DNA from 2 places in the Streptomyces sp. NPDC051740 genome. Region 2 is predicted to be linked to the other one. Evidence: predicted binding sites of a transcription regulator. Region 2 holds the regulator's gene; the other holds the start of a gene.

Region 1 (7,194 bases), on a different contig from region 2:
TGGTTGTTGATGACGATGCGGTTGTCGAACAGGAGCTTCACCGGGACCGCGCGCACGGACGTGGCCGTGGGCAGCTCGAGGGAGGCGTCCATGTTCTTCGCCACGGCGGCGGACGGGCCGCGCAGGGTGACCTGCTCGGGGCCGGTCTTCGCCTCGGTCGCAGACGTTCGCGCGGCGTCAGCCGCTCCAGTGGAGCCGGTGCTTGCACCGGGCTTCGGCTTCGCGGCGGCGGGCGCGGCCGGCGCGGCGGCCTTCGCCGGGGCGGGAGCCGGAGCCTGGGCCGGGGCGGCGGGCGCCTTGGCGGCCGGCTGAGCGGCAGGCGCGGCGGGCCGCGCGGCCGCCGGAGCGGGCGCGGCGGGCTGGGCCGGAGCGGCCGGCTGGGCCGGGGTGGTGGTTCCCGCGGCCCCCGCGGCCGCGGTACCCGCCGGAGCCGAGGTCGCAGGCGCGCCCGGCTTGTAGTCGGCGAAGAAGTCCCACCAGGCTCGGTCCACCGAGTTCGGGTCCTGGAGGTACTGCTGGTAGATCTCGTCGACGAGCCATTCGTTGGCACCGAAGGCCGCAGCGGGGTTCTTACCCGCTTGGTCGGTGTCGGTCGAGATGCTCGAGTTACTGGGGGACTGTGGCGACACGGCGTCAACCGCCCTCTTCCGCTTCGCAAGATGATGGACAGCGGAAATAAAGGCTACGCCCCCAAGAGCGAGAAGGTCAGGCCGGGCCCGTCCATCGTCGTGTAAGTCACATCACGGCGGGTGTTTCGGCGCGGGAAATGGCGGGAAACAACCGTGGTTCCGCGTCTCCGGGCCGGTTCAGGGATCGCTCGGACGGGCCCCGGCGCGCGGTTCGCGCGGGCCTCTGCCCGATCACACGTGTCCGTCAGTGCGAACACGGATGGATCTTGCGGCTCCGCTTCGAACTTTACGTCAACTTGGTACGGATGACGCTCCCGGAAGAGTGATGAGAATCCGGCAGCCCCGCTCGGATTCGGCCACTCCGATCCGGCCGCCGTGCAGATCGACGGCCCAGCGGGCGATCGCCAGGCCGAGACCGGTGCCGCCGTCGCTGCCCGGACCGTGCGGCCGGTTGACGTTGCCCCGGTTGAACCGCTCGAAGACGCGGTGCCACTCGGCCCGCGGAATGCCGGGCCCCTCGTCCAGCACCTCGAGCTCCAGCGACTCCGGCTGGTTCCCGGGCCGCGCCCGGACCGTCACCCGGCCGTGCGGCGGGCTGTGCTTGACCGCGTTGTCGATGAGGTTGGCGACGACCTGGTGGATGCGCTCGGGGTCGGCGTGCGCGACGAGTTCCAGCGGCGACACGTCGAGGTGCAGATGGACGTCCGTACGGGTGTGGCTGCCCGATCCGGAGGCCATGCCCGCGCGGGCCGTGGAGACCATGTTGGCCTCCTTCAGCACCCCGGACAGGTACGGCCACACCTCGAACCGCCGCTTCTTCAGCGGCACCACGCCGTTGTCCAGGCGGGACAGGTCGAGGAGCGTCTCCACGAGGCGGCCCAGCCGCTCGGTCTGCTTCAGGGCCGTGCGCATCGTCTCGGGGTCGGCCTGGGTGATGCCGTCGACGATGTTCTCCAGCACCGCGCGCAGGCCCGCGATGGGTGTGCGCAGCTCGTGCGAGACGTTGGCGACCAGCTCCTTGCGCTGGCGGTCCTGGGCCTCCAGCTCGTCGGCCATGACGTTGATCGTCCGGGCCAGGTCACCGAGCTCGTCCCAGCGGTTCTCGCGCACCCGGCGGGTGTAGTCGCCGTGCGAGATGGAACGGGCCACGGCGTTCATGTCGTCCAGCGGCGCGGTGAGCGAGTGCGCCACGAACTGCGTGATGAGCAGCGTCGCGATCATCGAGAAGATCGTGATGAAGCGCAGCTCCGTCTTGGTGTGCACGGCGATCACCGACAGTCCCGTGGTGATCAGGACCGAGACGACGACCAGCGCACCCAGCTTGGTCTTGATCGAGAACGGGCGTACACCGCCCCAGGGCTGCCGCGCCCCGGGGCCTCTGCGTCCGGCCGGACCGTCGCTCATGGCGTCGGCGTCTCCAGGGCGTAGCCCACGCCGTGCACGGTGCGGATGCGCTCGGCGCCGATCTTCCGGCGCAGCGCCTTGATGTGGCTGTCGACCGTGCGGGTGCCGGAGGCGTCCGCCCAGTCCCACACCTCGGCCAGCAGCTGCTCACGGGAGAGCACCGCGCGGGGGGTGTTCGCCAGGCACACCAGGAGGTCGAACTCGGTGGGCGTCAGATGGACGTCCTCGCTGCGCACCCGCACCCTGCGCTGCGCGTGGTCGATCTCCAGCTCGCCCAGGCGCAGGATGCCGCTGCGCGGGGTCGTCGCCGCGAGGGCCGCCCGCTCCATGCGGCGCAGCAGTACGTGCACGCGGGCCGCCAGCTCCCGCATGGAGAAGGGCTTCGTCATGTAGTCGTCGGCGCCGACGCCCAGCCCGACCAGCATGTCGGTCTCGTCGTCACGCGCGGTGAGCATCATCACCGGCACCGGCCGCTGGGCCTGCACGCGCCGGCAGACCTCCAGGCCGTCGAAGCCGGGCAGCATGATGTCGAGGATCAGCAGATCGGGCTGCCATGCCTCCGCCGTGTCCACCGCGGACGGGCCGTCGCCCGCCGTTTGCACCAGGAATCCCTCGGCGCGCAGGCGAGTCGCGATGGCGTCCACGATCGTCGCGTCGTCCTCGACCACCAGGACCCGGCGCTGGGCGCCGGGGGTGGCCGTGACCGTGCCGTTGTGGGAGGTCTGTGTCTGCTCCATCGCCCGCCCCTGAGGTGTGCTTTTTCCGGAATCCGTGGGGTGATCCGTCGTCTGCGCATCACTGCGATTGACGCTTGAATGACCGCGTCAGGGCAGCAGCGTACGGGGAGTCACCGCGCCTTTGCTATCCAGGGCGGACGCCGAGGTGCACGACGTCCGGAACGCCCCGGGCAACGTGGATCTCTTCGGTACGCACCTGTTGGAACCCGGCATTCCGCAAGGTTCCCTCGAATTCCGGGGACGGCTTCGCCGACCACACGGCGAGTACCCCGCCCGGCCTCAACACCCTTGCGCAGGCGGCGAGTCCGGCCGTCGAGTAGAGCCCGTCGTTGTCCTCGGTGACGGTCCAGTCGGGCCCGTTGTCGATGTCGAGGCAGAGCGCGTCGAACGTGTCCGACGTCTCATCGAGGTAACGGACGAGGTCCGCCTCGACGATCTCCGTACGCGGGTCGGCGAGGGCCCGCGCGGAGAGCCCGGACAGCGGCCCCGCGCGGTGCCACTCGATGATCGCCGGTTCGCGTTCCACCACGGCGATCCGTCCCCAGCGGGGCTGCCCGGCGGCGTGCGAGAGCGAGAAGCCGACCCCGAGACCGCCGATCAGGACGTGGGGGTCCACCGCGCGGGCGTCGAGGGCGGCCAGCGCGGCGTCCACGAGCCGCCGCTCCGAACGGCCGTCGGAGGTGTCCATCAGGAAGCAGCCGTTGGCGATGATCTGCAGCAGGCCCCCGTGCCTGCGCAGCACGACCTCGCCGTACGGGCCCTCGCGACGGTCCAGGACTTCGGGGGGTTCGGGAATGTCGTACGGGGTGGACATGCGTTCATCCTGACAGCTCCCTTTCCGCGGCGGTCAGGGGCTTCGGCACCCCGGGACGATGATCGCTCAGAGCGAACACGGCTCCGGGAACATTCGGCGGCTCACAAGCATTGAGTCGGCATAGCTCAACTTGACTGCCGAAGGGGAGATCATGGCTGCTGAGTCCACACCGCTCGCCCTGCCTGTGCTGCCGCTCGACGACGAGGTCGTGCTGCCCGGGATGGTGGTTCCGCTGGACCTGAGCGATTCCGAGGTGCGCGCCGCGGTGGAGGCCGCCCAGGCCGCCGCCCGCACCGCGCCGGGAAAGCCCAAGGTGCTCCTGGTGCCACGCGTCGACGGGACCTACGCCGGTACGGGCGTGCTCGGCACGGTCGAGCAGGTCGGCAGGCTCGCCGACGGTGACCCGGGCGCCCTGATCCGCGGCCGGGACCGCGTGCGCATCGGCGCCGGGACCACCGGGCCGGGAGCCGCGCTGTGGGTGGAGGGCACCCGTATCGACGAGACCGTGCCCGAGCCGCTGCCGGGGCACGTGACCGAACTCGTCAAGGAGTACAAGGCGCTCGCCACCGCCTGGCTGCGCAAGCGCGGTGCCTGGCAGGTCGTCGACCGGGTCCAGGCCATCGAGGACGTCTCCGCGCTCGCCGACAACTCCGGCTACTCGCCGTTCCTGACCACCGAACAGAAGACCGCCCTGCTGGAGACCACCGACCCGGTGGCCCGGCTGAAGCTCGCCACCCAGCAGCTGCGCGACCACCTCGCCGAGCAGGACGTCGCCGAGACCATCGCCAAGGACGTCCAGGAGGGCGTCGACAAGCAGCAGCGCGAGTTCCTGCTGCGCCGCCAGCTCGAAGCCGTACGCAAGGAGCTGCGCGAGCTCAACGGCGAGCAGGAGGGCGAGGAGTCCGACGACTACCGCGCCCGCGTCGAGGCCGCCGACCTGCCGGAGAAGGTCCGCGCGGCCGCGCTCAAGGAGGTCGACAAGCTGGAGCGCTCCTCCGACCAGTCGCCCGAGGGCTCCTGGATCCGCACCTGGCTCGACACGGTCCTGGAGATGCCGTGGAGCGAGCGCACCGAGGACGCCTACGACATCCAGGGCGCCCAGGCGGTCCTCGACGCCGAGCACGCGGGCCTGGCGGACGTGAAGGAGCGGATCACCGAGTACCTGGCGGTGCGCAAGCGGCGCAGCGACCGGGGCCTGGGCGTGGTCGGCGGCAGGCGTGGCGGTGCCGTGCTGGCCCTGGTGGGTCCGCCGGGCGTGGGCAAGACCTCGCTCGGCGAGTCCGTCGCCCACGCGATGGGCCGCAAGTTCGTCCGCGTCGCCCTCGGCGGCGTCCGCGACGAGGCCGAGATCCGCGGCCACCGCCGTACGTACGTCGGCGCGCTGCCCGGCCGGATCGTGCGGGCGATCAAGGAAGCCGGGTCGATGAACCCGGTCGTCCTGCTGGACGAGATCGACAAGGTCGGCTCCGACTTCCGCGGAGACCCGGCCGCAGCCCTGCTGGAGGTCCTCGACCCGGCGCAGAACCACACCTTCCGGGACCACTACCTGGAGGTCGAGCTCGACCTGTCCGACGTCGTGTTCCTCGCGACGGCCAACGTCCTGGAAGCCATCCCGGAGGCCCTGCTCGACCGCATGGAGCTGGTCCGCCTCGACGGCTACACCGAGGACGAGAAGGTCGTCATCGCCCGCGACCACCTGCTCCCGCGCCAGCTGGAGCGCGCCGGACTGGCCGAGGACGAGGTGACGCTCGACGAGGGCGCGCTGCGCAAGCTGGCCGGCGAGTACACGCGCGAGGCGGGTGTGCGCACCCTGGAGCGGTCCATCGCGCGGCTGCTGCGCAAGATCGCCGCCCAGCACGAACTGGGTGAGCGGAAGCTGCCCTTCACCGTGACCGACGGCGACCTGCGGGACCTGATCGGCCGGCCGCACCACGTGCCCGAGTCCGCCCAGGACCCGGCCGAGCGCCGTACCGCCGTCCCCGGTGTCGCCACCGGGCTCGCGGTGACCGGTGCCGGCGGGGACGTCCTCTACGTGGAGGCGTCCCTGGCCGACCCGGAGACGGGTGCGGCGGGGCTGACCCTGACCGGCCAGCTGGGTGACGTGATGAAGGAGTCCGCGCAGATCGCGCTGAGCTTCCTGCGCAGTCACGGCGCCGAACTGGAGCTGCCGGTGGGCGACCTGAAGGACCGGGGCGCGCACATCCACTTCCCGGCGGGCGCGGTGCCCAAGGACGGCCCGAGCGCGGGTGTCACGATGACCACCGCCCTGGCCTCGCTGCTCTCCGGCCGGCTGGTCCGCACGGACGTGGCGATGACCGGTGAGGTCTCGCTGACCGGGCGGGTGCTGCCGATCGGCGGGGTGAAGCAGAAGCTGCTCGCCGCGCACCGCGCGGGGATCACCACCGTGATCATTCCCAAGCGCAACGAGCCCGACCTGGACGACGTCCCGGCGGAGGTGCTGGACAAGCTCGACGTCCACGCCGTCACCGACGTCCGCCAGGTCCTGGAACTGGCGCTGTCGCCGGCGACGAACGGCGCGGTGCCCGAGGTTCCGGTCGCGGCGGTGGGGGCACCTCCCAGGCTTTCGGCTCTGGGGGAGGACGCGGCCGGATGAGGGAAGGCCCGGGTCCCGTGAGGGAGGCCCGGGCCTTCACCGCGCCCGGCCGCCGCCGGCGAATCCGTGGACCGCTCCCCGACGCGGACCCCGGGGCCACGACGGGAGCGGATCTCCCGGCGACACGCCGTCGGCGGGCCGTTCCGGCGGGAGATCCGCTCCCCTCGGCGTCCTGCGGCCGGCAGCTTCCGTGCCGCCCGGGAAGGACCGGCCGGGTCAGCCCAGCGCGAAGGTCCGCACCCCGTCCAGGGGGCCGTTGAAGAGGTCGTGGTCCCCGACGGTCGGGCCGGTCGAGGTGTACTGCCACATCGTGTACGTGCTCCAGCCCGCGGGCAGTTCGCCCACGGTGGAGGCGTACCGGGCGATCCACAGCGGGGTGGTGGCGGCGAATCCGGCGTAGTTGCCGGTGCACTGCTTCCACCAGCTGGTGGCCGTGTAGATGACGGCGTCCCGGCCGGTGCGGTACCGGTACTGCTCCAGGAAGTCGCGGATCCAGCTCACCATCGCGCTCTGCGACTTGCCGTAGCAGGCGTCGCCGTACGGGTTCCACTCGATGTCGAGCACGCCCGGCAGGGTCCGCCCGTCCGCGGACCAGTCGCCGCCGCGGTCGACGAAGTAGTCGGCCTGGGCGGTGCCGCTCGCCGTGTCGGGCGTACCGAAGTGGTAGGCGCCGCGGACCATGCCGACCTCGTAGGAGCCGTCGTACTGCTGTGAGTGGTACGGGTTGGTGTAGTACGTGCCCTCCGTGGCCTTGGCGTAGGCCCAGCGGACCCCGCTGTCCCACAGGGTCGCCCAGGCGACGTCACCCTGATGGCTGGAGACGTCCACGCCCTCCGTCCGGGTGGAGCGGACGGTGGGCAGGCCGCCGCTGCCGTCGTGGGCGGCGACGCCCATGCCCATGTGGGCGGAGCCGCGCGGAGGCGCGGTGGGGGCGGATCCGGCCGCGGCGGCCGGGTGGGGGAGGGAGAGCACCGCGAGCAGGACCGCGCCGGCGGT
Region 2 (7,194 bases):
CTACCAGGGCGAGCGCGAGATCGCCGCGTACAACAAGAAGCTCGGCATGTTCGAGCTGACCGGTCTGCCGCCGGCGCCGCGCGGCGTCCCGCAGATCGAGGTCTCCTTCGACATCGACGCCAACGGCATCATGCACGTGACCGCGAAGGACCTGGGCACGGGCAAGGAGCAGAAGATGACCGTCACCGGCGGCTCCTCGCTGCCGAAGGACGAGGTCGACCGGATGCGCCAGGAGGCCGAGAAGTACGCGGAGGAGGACCACGCCCGCCGCGAGGCCGCCGAGACCCGCAACCAGGGCGAGCAGCTCGTCTACCAGACCGAGAAGTTCCTCAGCGACAACGCGGACAAGGTCCCCGGTGACGTCAGGACCGAGGTCGAGACCGCCGTCGCCGAGCTGAAGGAGAAGCTCAAGGGCGAGGACTCCGCCGAGATCCGCACCGCCACGGAGAAGGTCGCCGCCGTCTCCCAGAAGCTGGGCCAGGCCCTGTACGCCGACGCCCAGGCCGGGCAGGCCGCCGGTGGCGCGTCCGCCGGTGCCGGTGAGGCGAAGGCCGACGACGACGTCGTCGACGCCGAGATCGTCGACGAGGACCGCAAGGACGGTGCGGCGTGACCGAGGAGACCCCGGGCTTCGACGAGCAGTCGCAGCAGCCCGACGTCCCCTCCGACGAAGCCGAGCCGAAGGCCGCCGCCACACCCTCCGCGGAGGAGGGGGCGGCCCCGGCCGGGGACACGGGCCAGGAAGCGGCCCTGGTGGCCCAGCTGGACCAGGCGCGCACGGCGCTCAACGAGCGCACGGCGGACCTCCAGCGCCTCCAGGCCGAGTTCCAGAACTACCGCCGCCGGGTCGAGCGCGACCGGATCGCCGTGAAGGAGATCGCCGTGGCGAACCTCCTGAGCGAGCTGCTCCCCGTGCTCGACGACGTCGGCCGCGCGCGGGAACACGGCGAGCTGGTCGGCGGCTTCAAGTCCGTCGCGGAGTCGCTGGAGACGGTCATCGCCAAGATGGGCCTCCAGCAGTTCGGCAAGGAGGGCGAGCCCTTCGACCCGACGATCCACGAGGCGCTGATGCACAGCTACGCGCCGGACGTCACCGAGACGACGTGCGTGGCGATTCTGCAGCCGGGGTATCGGATCGGCGAGCGCACCATCCGCCCCGCGCGGGTGGCCGTCGCCGAGCCGCAGCCCGGCGCGCAGGCGGTCAAGCCGGCCGAGGAGACCACCGAGGCGCAGGACGGACCGTCGGAGGACAAGGAGAGCGGTGGCCCGGAGGAGGGCTGACGTAATAGCTGACGCAGGGAAGGAGGGACGTCGGGGATGAGCACCAAGGACTTCATCGAGAAGGACTTCTACAAGGTCCTCGGCGTCCCCAAGGACGCCACCGAGGCCGAGATCAAGAAGGCGTACCGGAAGCTCGCCCGCGAGTTCCACCCGGACGCCAACAAGGGCAACGCCAAGGCGGAGGAGCGGTTCAAGGAGATCTCCGAGGCGAACGACGTCCTCGGCGACCCCAAGAAGCGCAAGGAGTACGACGAGGCGCGCGCGCTCTTCGGCAGCGGAGGCTTCCGTCCGGGGCCGGGCGCGGGCGGCGGCTCCTTCAACTTCGACCTGGGTGACCTCTTCGGCGGTCAGGGTGCCGGCGGCCAGCAGGCGGGCGGCGGCTTCGGCGGCGGCCTCGGTGACGTCTTCGGGGGCCTGTTCAACCGCGGCGGCGCGGGCACCACGCGCACCCAGCCGCGGCGCGGCCAGGACATCGAGTCCGAGGTGACGCTCAGCTTCACCGAGGCGATCGAGGGCGCGACCGTCCCGCTGCGGATGTCGTCGCAGGCGCCCTGCAAGGCCTGTTCGGGCACCGGCGACAAGAACGGCACACCGCGCGTGTGCCCGACCTGCGTCGGCACCGGCCAGGTGGCGCGGGGCTCCGGCGGCGGCTTCTCGCTCACCGACCCCTGCCCCGACTGCAAGGGCCGCGGTCTGATCGCGGAGGAGCCCTGCGAGATCTGCAAGGGCAGCGGCCGGGCCAAGTCCTCGCGGACCATGCAGGTGCGCATCCCCGCGGGCGTCAGCGACGGCCAGCGGATCCGGCTGCGCGGCAAGGGCGCGCCGGGCGAGCGCGGCGGTCCCGCCGGCGATCTGTACGTCGTCGTGCACGTCGGCGCCCACCCGGTGTTCGGCCGCAAGGACGACAACCTCACCGTCACGGTCCCGGTGGCGTTCACCGAGGCCGCCCTCGGCGGCGAGGTCCGGGTGCCGACGCTGGGCGGTCCGCCGGTCACGCTGAAGCTGCCGCCGGGCACGCCCAACGGGCGCACCATGCGGGCCCGGGGCAAGGGCGCGGTCCGCAAGGACGGCACCCGCGGCGATCTGCTGGTCACCGTGGAGGTGAGTGTTCCCAAGGACGTGTCGGGGAAGGCTCGTGACGCACTGGAGGCGTATCGCGAGGCGACCGCGGACGACGATCCGCGGGCGGAGCTGTTTCAGGCCGCGAAGGGAGCTTGATTTCAGATGGACGGCCGTCGACGCAATCCGTATGAACTGACCCAGGACACCCCGGTCTACGTCATCTCGGTGGCGGCCCAGCTCTCCGGCCTGCACCCGCAGACGCTGCGGCAGTACGACCGGCTGGGTCTCGTGTCGCCGGACCGCACGGCCGGACGGGGCCGCCGTTACTCGGCCCGTGACATCGAGCTGCTCCGTCAGGTGCAGCAGCTGTCGCAGGACGAGGGCATCAACCTGGCCGGAATCAAGCGCATCATCGAACTGGAGAACCAGGTCGCCGCCCTCCAGGCCCGCGCGGCCGAGCTGGAGAACGCCCTGGACGGGGCGGCCGCGGCGATGCGGCAGCGCGAGGCCGCGGTGCACGCCTCGTACCGCCGTGACCTGGTGCCCTACCAGGAGGTGCAGCAGACCAGCGCGCTGGTGGTGTGGCGGCCCAAGCGGCAGCAGCCGGACTGAGGCGCCGGCCCGGAGTACCGAGAGAGGCCCGGAGGTTCACGAACCTCCGGGCCTCTCGGTTTAGGCACAGTTGCTTGTGTGACTATGGTATGGCTGCGTGTCCAGATGATTCTCGCCGGACGTCCGCAGGTCTCTCACGATTTCGGCGCACCGTGCTGTGTCCATCTCGTTAAGCGGCCGACCTTGACTCCGGTGGGGACTGAAGCGTTGGCTTTTCAGTCACATGGGCCGCAAAGCTGTGCCCACGTCCGAAACGCACCTGAAGTGAGCCCTCGCATGCGTCGTATCGCCATATCCGTGGCCGCCACCGCCATGTCCGTCACGCTCGTCGGATGCGGCGCGCTCAACGCGACGGGGAGCAGTGACGACGAGAGCCCGGCCAAGGGCGACGACATGACCGTCGGGCTGCTGCTCCCGGAGAAGGCCAACACCCGGTACGAGCAGTTCGACTACCCCATCTTCAAGACGAAGGTGGAGTCGCTCACCAACAAGAAGGGCAAGGTCGAGTACGCCAACGCCGAGGCGGACGCCGGCAAGCAGGCCGACCAGATGCAGCAGATGATCGACGACAAGGTCGACGTCATCGTGCTGGACGCGGTCGACGCGCACGCCGTCGCGGACAGCGTGCAGAAGGCCAAGGACGCGGGCATCCCCGTCATCGCCTACGACCGTCTCGCCGAGGGCCCGATCGACGCGTACATCTCCTTCGACAACGAGCTGGTCGGCGAGGTGCAGGGCCGTTCCCTGCTGGAGGCGCTCGGCGCCGAGTCCGGCATCACCGACAAGATCGTGATGATGAACGGCTCGTCGACCGACCCCAACGCCAAGCAGTTCAAGGCGGGCGCGCTCTCCGAGCTCAAGGGCCAGGTGACGATCGCCAAGTCCTACGACACCAAGGACTGGAAGCCGGAGAACGCGCAGGCCAACATGGCCGAGGCGATCGACGCGATCGGCGCGGGCGACATCAAGGCGGTCTACTCCGCCAACGACGGCATGGCGGGCGGCATCGTCAAGGCGCTCAAGGCCGCCGGCGTGACCGAGCTGCCCCCGATCACCGGCCAGGACGCCGAACTCGCGGCGGTGCAGCGCATCCTCGCCGGCGAGCAGTACATGAGCGTGTACAAGTCCTACCCGGACGAGGCCGAGAACGCCGCCGAGATGGCCGTGGCGAAGGTCCAGGGCAAGGACATCCAGTTCGACGCGCTCACCCGCGAGCGGGTGGACAGCCCCACCACCAAGGACATCCCGGCGCAGCTCGTGCCCGTGGTCGCGCTGACCAAGGACAACATCGAGGACACCGTGGTCGCCGACGAGATCTACGACGTCTCGGACATCTGCACCGCGGAGTTCGCGGCGGCCTGCGAGGCGGTCAAGCTGAAGTAGCCGCCGACCCGTCGGTATCCGGACACCCGCCGGTCCTCCGACCGGCGCCGGCTCTCAGGGTCTGGCGCCGGGATCAGGCCGGGCTCGCGGGCCCTGGCACCATTCCCCCCACTCTCGGCTCCTCCCCCACTCTCGGCTTCGCTCGAGCGGGGGGATCCCCATGCGCGGGGGACCCCCATGCGCGGGGGACCCCCATGCGCGGGGGGACCCCCACCGCCGCGTTGTCGTCGGTCGCCAGGGCTCCGCCCTGGCGCCCTCCTCCGCCTTGCGATGCTCCCCCACTGCCTGAAAGGCGTGGGAGGTACCCCACCACCGGACCCCGCTCCCTGATCCGGCCTGATCCCGGCGCCGGACCCTGCCCATGTTGCACAGCCGGTTCCGGCCGCGCATAGTTGCGCTGCGGAAAGTGGCTGAACCGGGGGTGGGACGGGCGATGGCCGGGCACGGGACGGACGGGCATCCACACGGTGCTGACCGACTGTGCGAGGCCGGGGATCGCGTGTATTCCCGGGCCGTACGGCGCGGACGGCTGCCGCGCCGGGACGCGGAGCCGGTGCCCTGCCTGCTGGAACTGGCCCTGCTGCACCCCGACCCCGACGACATGGACTGGCTCGTCCCCACTCCCCCGCAGGAGGTCATGACCCGGCTGCTGCGCGGGATGTACGACGAGGTGAACGCGAGCCGGCGCCGGGTCGGCTCGACCGTCGAGGCCTTCGAACGGTACGCCGGTCTGGGCCACCGGGTGCCCGCCGCGCCGACGGCGGCGGAGGGCCCGGCGATCCGGGTGCTGGACGGGCTCGCCCGCATCCAGGCCGCGATGGACGAGGCGACCCAGGCGTGCACCACCGAGGTGCTCACCGTCCAGCCGGGCGGCATCCGGCGCGAGGCGGAGCTGTCCGAGGGCCTGCACCGGGCGACGGCGCTGCGCGGCCGGGGCGTGCGCATGCGGGACCTGTACACGCATGTCGCCCGGCACGGGCACGGACTGCTCAGCTATCTGGAGCTGATGGGCGACGCGGTGGAGGCGCGCACCCTGGACGAGGTGGTCGAGCGGCTGATCCTCTTCGACCGCACGGTCGCCTTCATCCCCGCCAACACCGAGCGCACCATGGCGCTGGAGCTGCGCCACCCGGCGCTGGTGGAGTACCTGGGCACGGTCTTCGACCGGCTGTGGCGGCTCGCCATCCCGCTGACCGCCCCGCTGCCCGACACCGGCATCGAGGGCATCTCGCACCGGGAGCAGTCCATCGCGGCGCTGCTCGCGGAGGGCCATCAGGACGCGGTGATCGCGGAACGCCTCGGCATCAGCGTGCGGACCTGCCGGGCCCACATCGCCCGCCTGTCGGAGACGCTGGGCGCGACCAGCCGTACGCAGCTCGGCGTCCGTATCGCCCAGGCCGGCCTGGACGGCTTCCGCCGCCCCGCCGTCACTGCGGTGCGCCCTCCTGGTTGAGGATCCCGGACTCCGCGATGAGGTAGCCGAGCTGGGCCCGGCTGCCGCTGCCGAGGGTGGCGGCGAGTTTGGCGATGTGGGCGCGGCACGTCCGTACGTTCATGCCGAGGCGGCGGGCGATGGCCTCGTCCACGTGGCCCTCCACCAGGAGCTTGGCGATGGAGTGCTGTATCTCCGGTATGCCGTCGGGCGCGGTCTCGTAGGGGGTGCCGGCGGTCAGCGGGACCGCGCGGCTCCACATGAACTCGAAGACCTTGCTCAGATAGCGGACGAGGCCGGTGTGCCGCAGTTCCAGGGCGACCTGGCGGTCGTCGCGCACGGGGATGAAGGCGACCGTCTCGTCGCAGATGATGAGGCGCTCCACCAGCTCGTCGATGGTGCGGTACTCCGCCCTGCCGTTGGCGAACTGCTCGACGTAGGAGAGGCGCTCGGGGTTGAACCGGGCGGTGTGCTGGTAGAGGGTGCGTATGCGCACGCCGCGTTCGACGAGCAGCCGGTCGCGCTCGAACCCCTGCAGCAGGCTGCGTTCGGGCCGGTGCCCGCTCGGCTGGACGGTGAGCATCTCCGTCCGGCACTGGGCGGTGGCCAGGTCCAGCGCGCTGTTGATGCGGTCGTTGCCCTCGAGCACCGTGATCGAGTGGGCGGGCGCGATCTCCCGGGCGCTCAGGGACATGAAAGGCTCGAAAGTGTCGGCGAGTTCTATCGACAGGCGCCGGCGTTCGGTGATCTCCCGTTCTATGGGGCTCAACCGCTGGGAAAGCGCGATCGAGGGAAGCACCGGACGCAACCACTGCGCATCGTCGGGATCCGGATGAAGAAGGGCGAAGTCCATCAAGCAGGGCGCGGGTTCCACGTCGGCGCGGGCGATACGTCCCGCGCGGAGGGCATTCGCGTACAGTCGCCCCCCCTCCTCGCACAGCTCGGTCACCGCGTGAGGATGTGCCGCCTTGGTCTGTTTTGTTCCCAAATCTCCACCCCACAGGGTCCTGAACATGCAGGAACATGATGCACCGATCGTGTGGCCATGATGTGCCCGAATGAGCCATCGTCGTACTGGACGGGGGACAGAGGGGACCTTCAAGTGAGGACGAAGCCGACTATGGGTAAGAAAATGCTTCGCTCGGTGCTTGTCGCCGCTTTCTCCGCCGGTGTGGCCTTTGGGATAGCAGGCGGCCTCTCCGAGGCGAAGGTGGACGTCAGGGCGGACAGTGTGTGGCCGCCGGTCGTCGCGCCGATCGTCGCGGAGGACGCGGTCATGGCCGACAGCGTGTGGGCCGGCCCCGCGCGTACGGATGACAGCGTGTGGGCTTGACATGACTACTCCACCCGACGACCGCTCCTTCCGCCGGGAGATGGCGACCGCCTACCGATCCGGATGGCACTTCATCGACCTGGTCACCGCC

The links. Region 2 encodes HspR, which represses chaperone genes until heat shock. Its sites were predicted from a motif close to TTGAGNNNNNNNNNCTCAA; they were not measured.
Region 1: the regulator HspR is predicted to act here: its motif matches at 3,695-3,713, upstream of lon (endopeptidase La).

The regions. Positions count from the first base shown of each region.
Region 1 is NZ_JBITCL010000008.1:176,807-184,000, forward strand. Features, by position in the region: gene ACIA6T_RS16075 (multifunctional oxoglutarate decarboxylase/oxoglutarate dehydrogenase thiamine pyrophosphate-binding subunit/dihydrolipoyllysine-residue succinyltransferase subunit) at 1-629, opposite strand, end outside; gene ACIA6T_RS16080 (ATP-binding protein) at 921-2,033, opposite strand; gene ACIA6T_RS16085 (response regulator transcription factor) at 2,030-2,770, opposite strand; gene ACIA6T_RS16090 (spermidine synthase) at 2,895-3,584, opposite strand; gene lon (endopeptidase La) at 3,736-6,198, shown strand; gene ACIA6T_RS16100 (lysozyme) at 6,415-7,194, opposite strand, start outside.
Region 2 is NZ_JBITCL010000005.1:14,532-21,725, reverse strand. Features, by position in the region: gene dnaK (molecular chaperone DnaK) at 1-613, shown strand, start outside; gene grpE (nucleotide exchange factor GrpE) at 610-1,281, shown strand; gene dnaJ (molecular chaperone DnaJ) at 1,318-2,499, shown strand; gene ACIA6T_RS10070 (heat shock protein transcriptional repressor HspR) at 2,506-2,955, shown strand; gene ACIA6T_RS10065 (sugar ABC transporter substrate-binding protein) at 3,220-4,338, shown strand; gene ACIA6T_RS10060 (LuxR C-terminal-related transcriptional regulator) at 4,772-5,791, shown strand; gene ACIA6T_RS10055 (helix-turn-helix transcriptional regulator) at 5,766-6,785, opposite strand; gene ACIA6T_RS10050 (hypothetical protein) at 6,915-7,103, shown strand; gene ACIA6T_RS10045 (hypothetical protein) at 7,105-7,194, shown strand, end outside.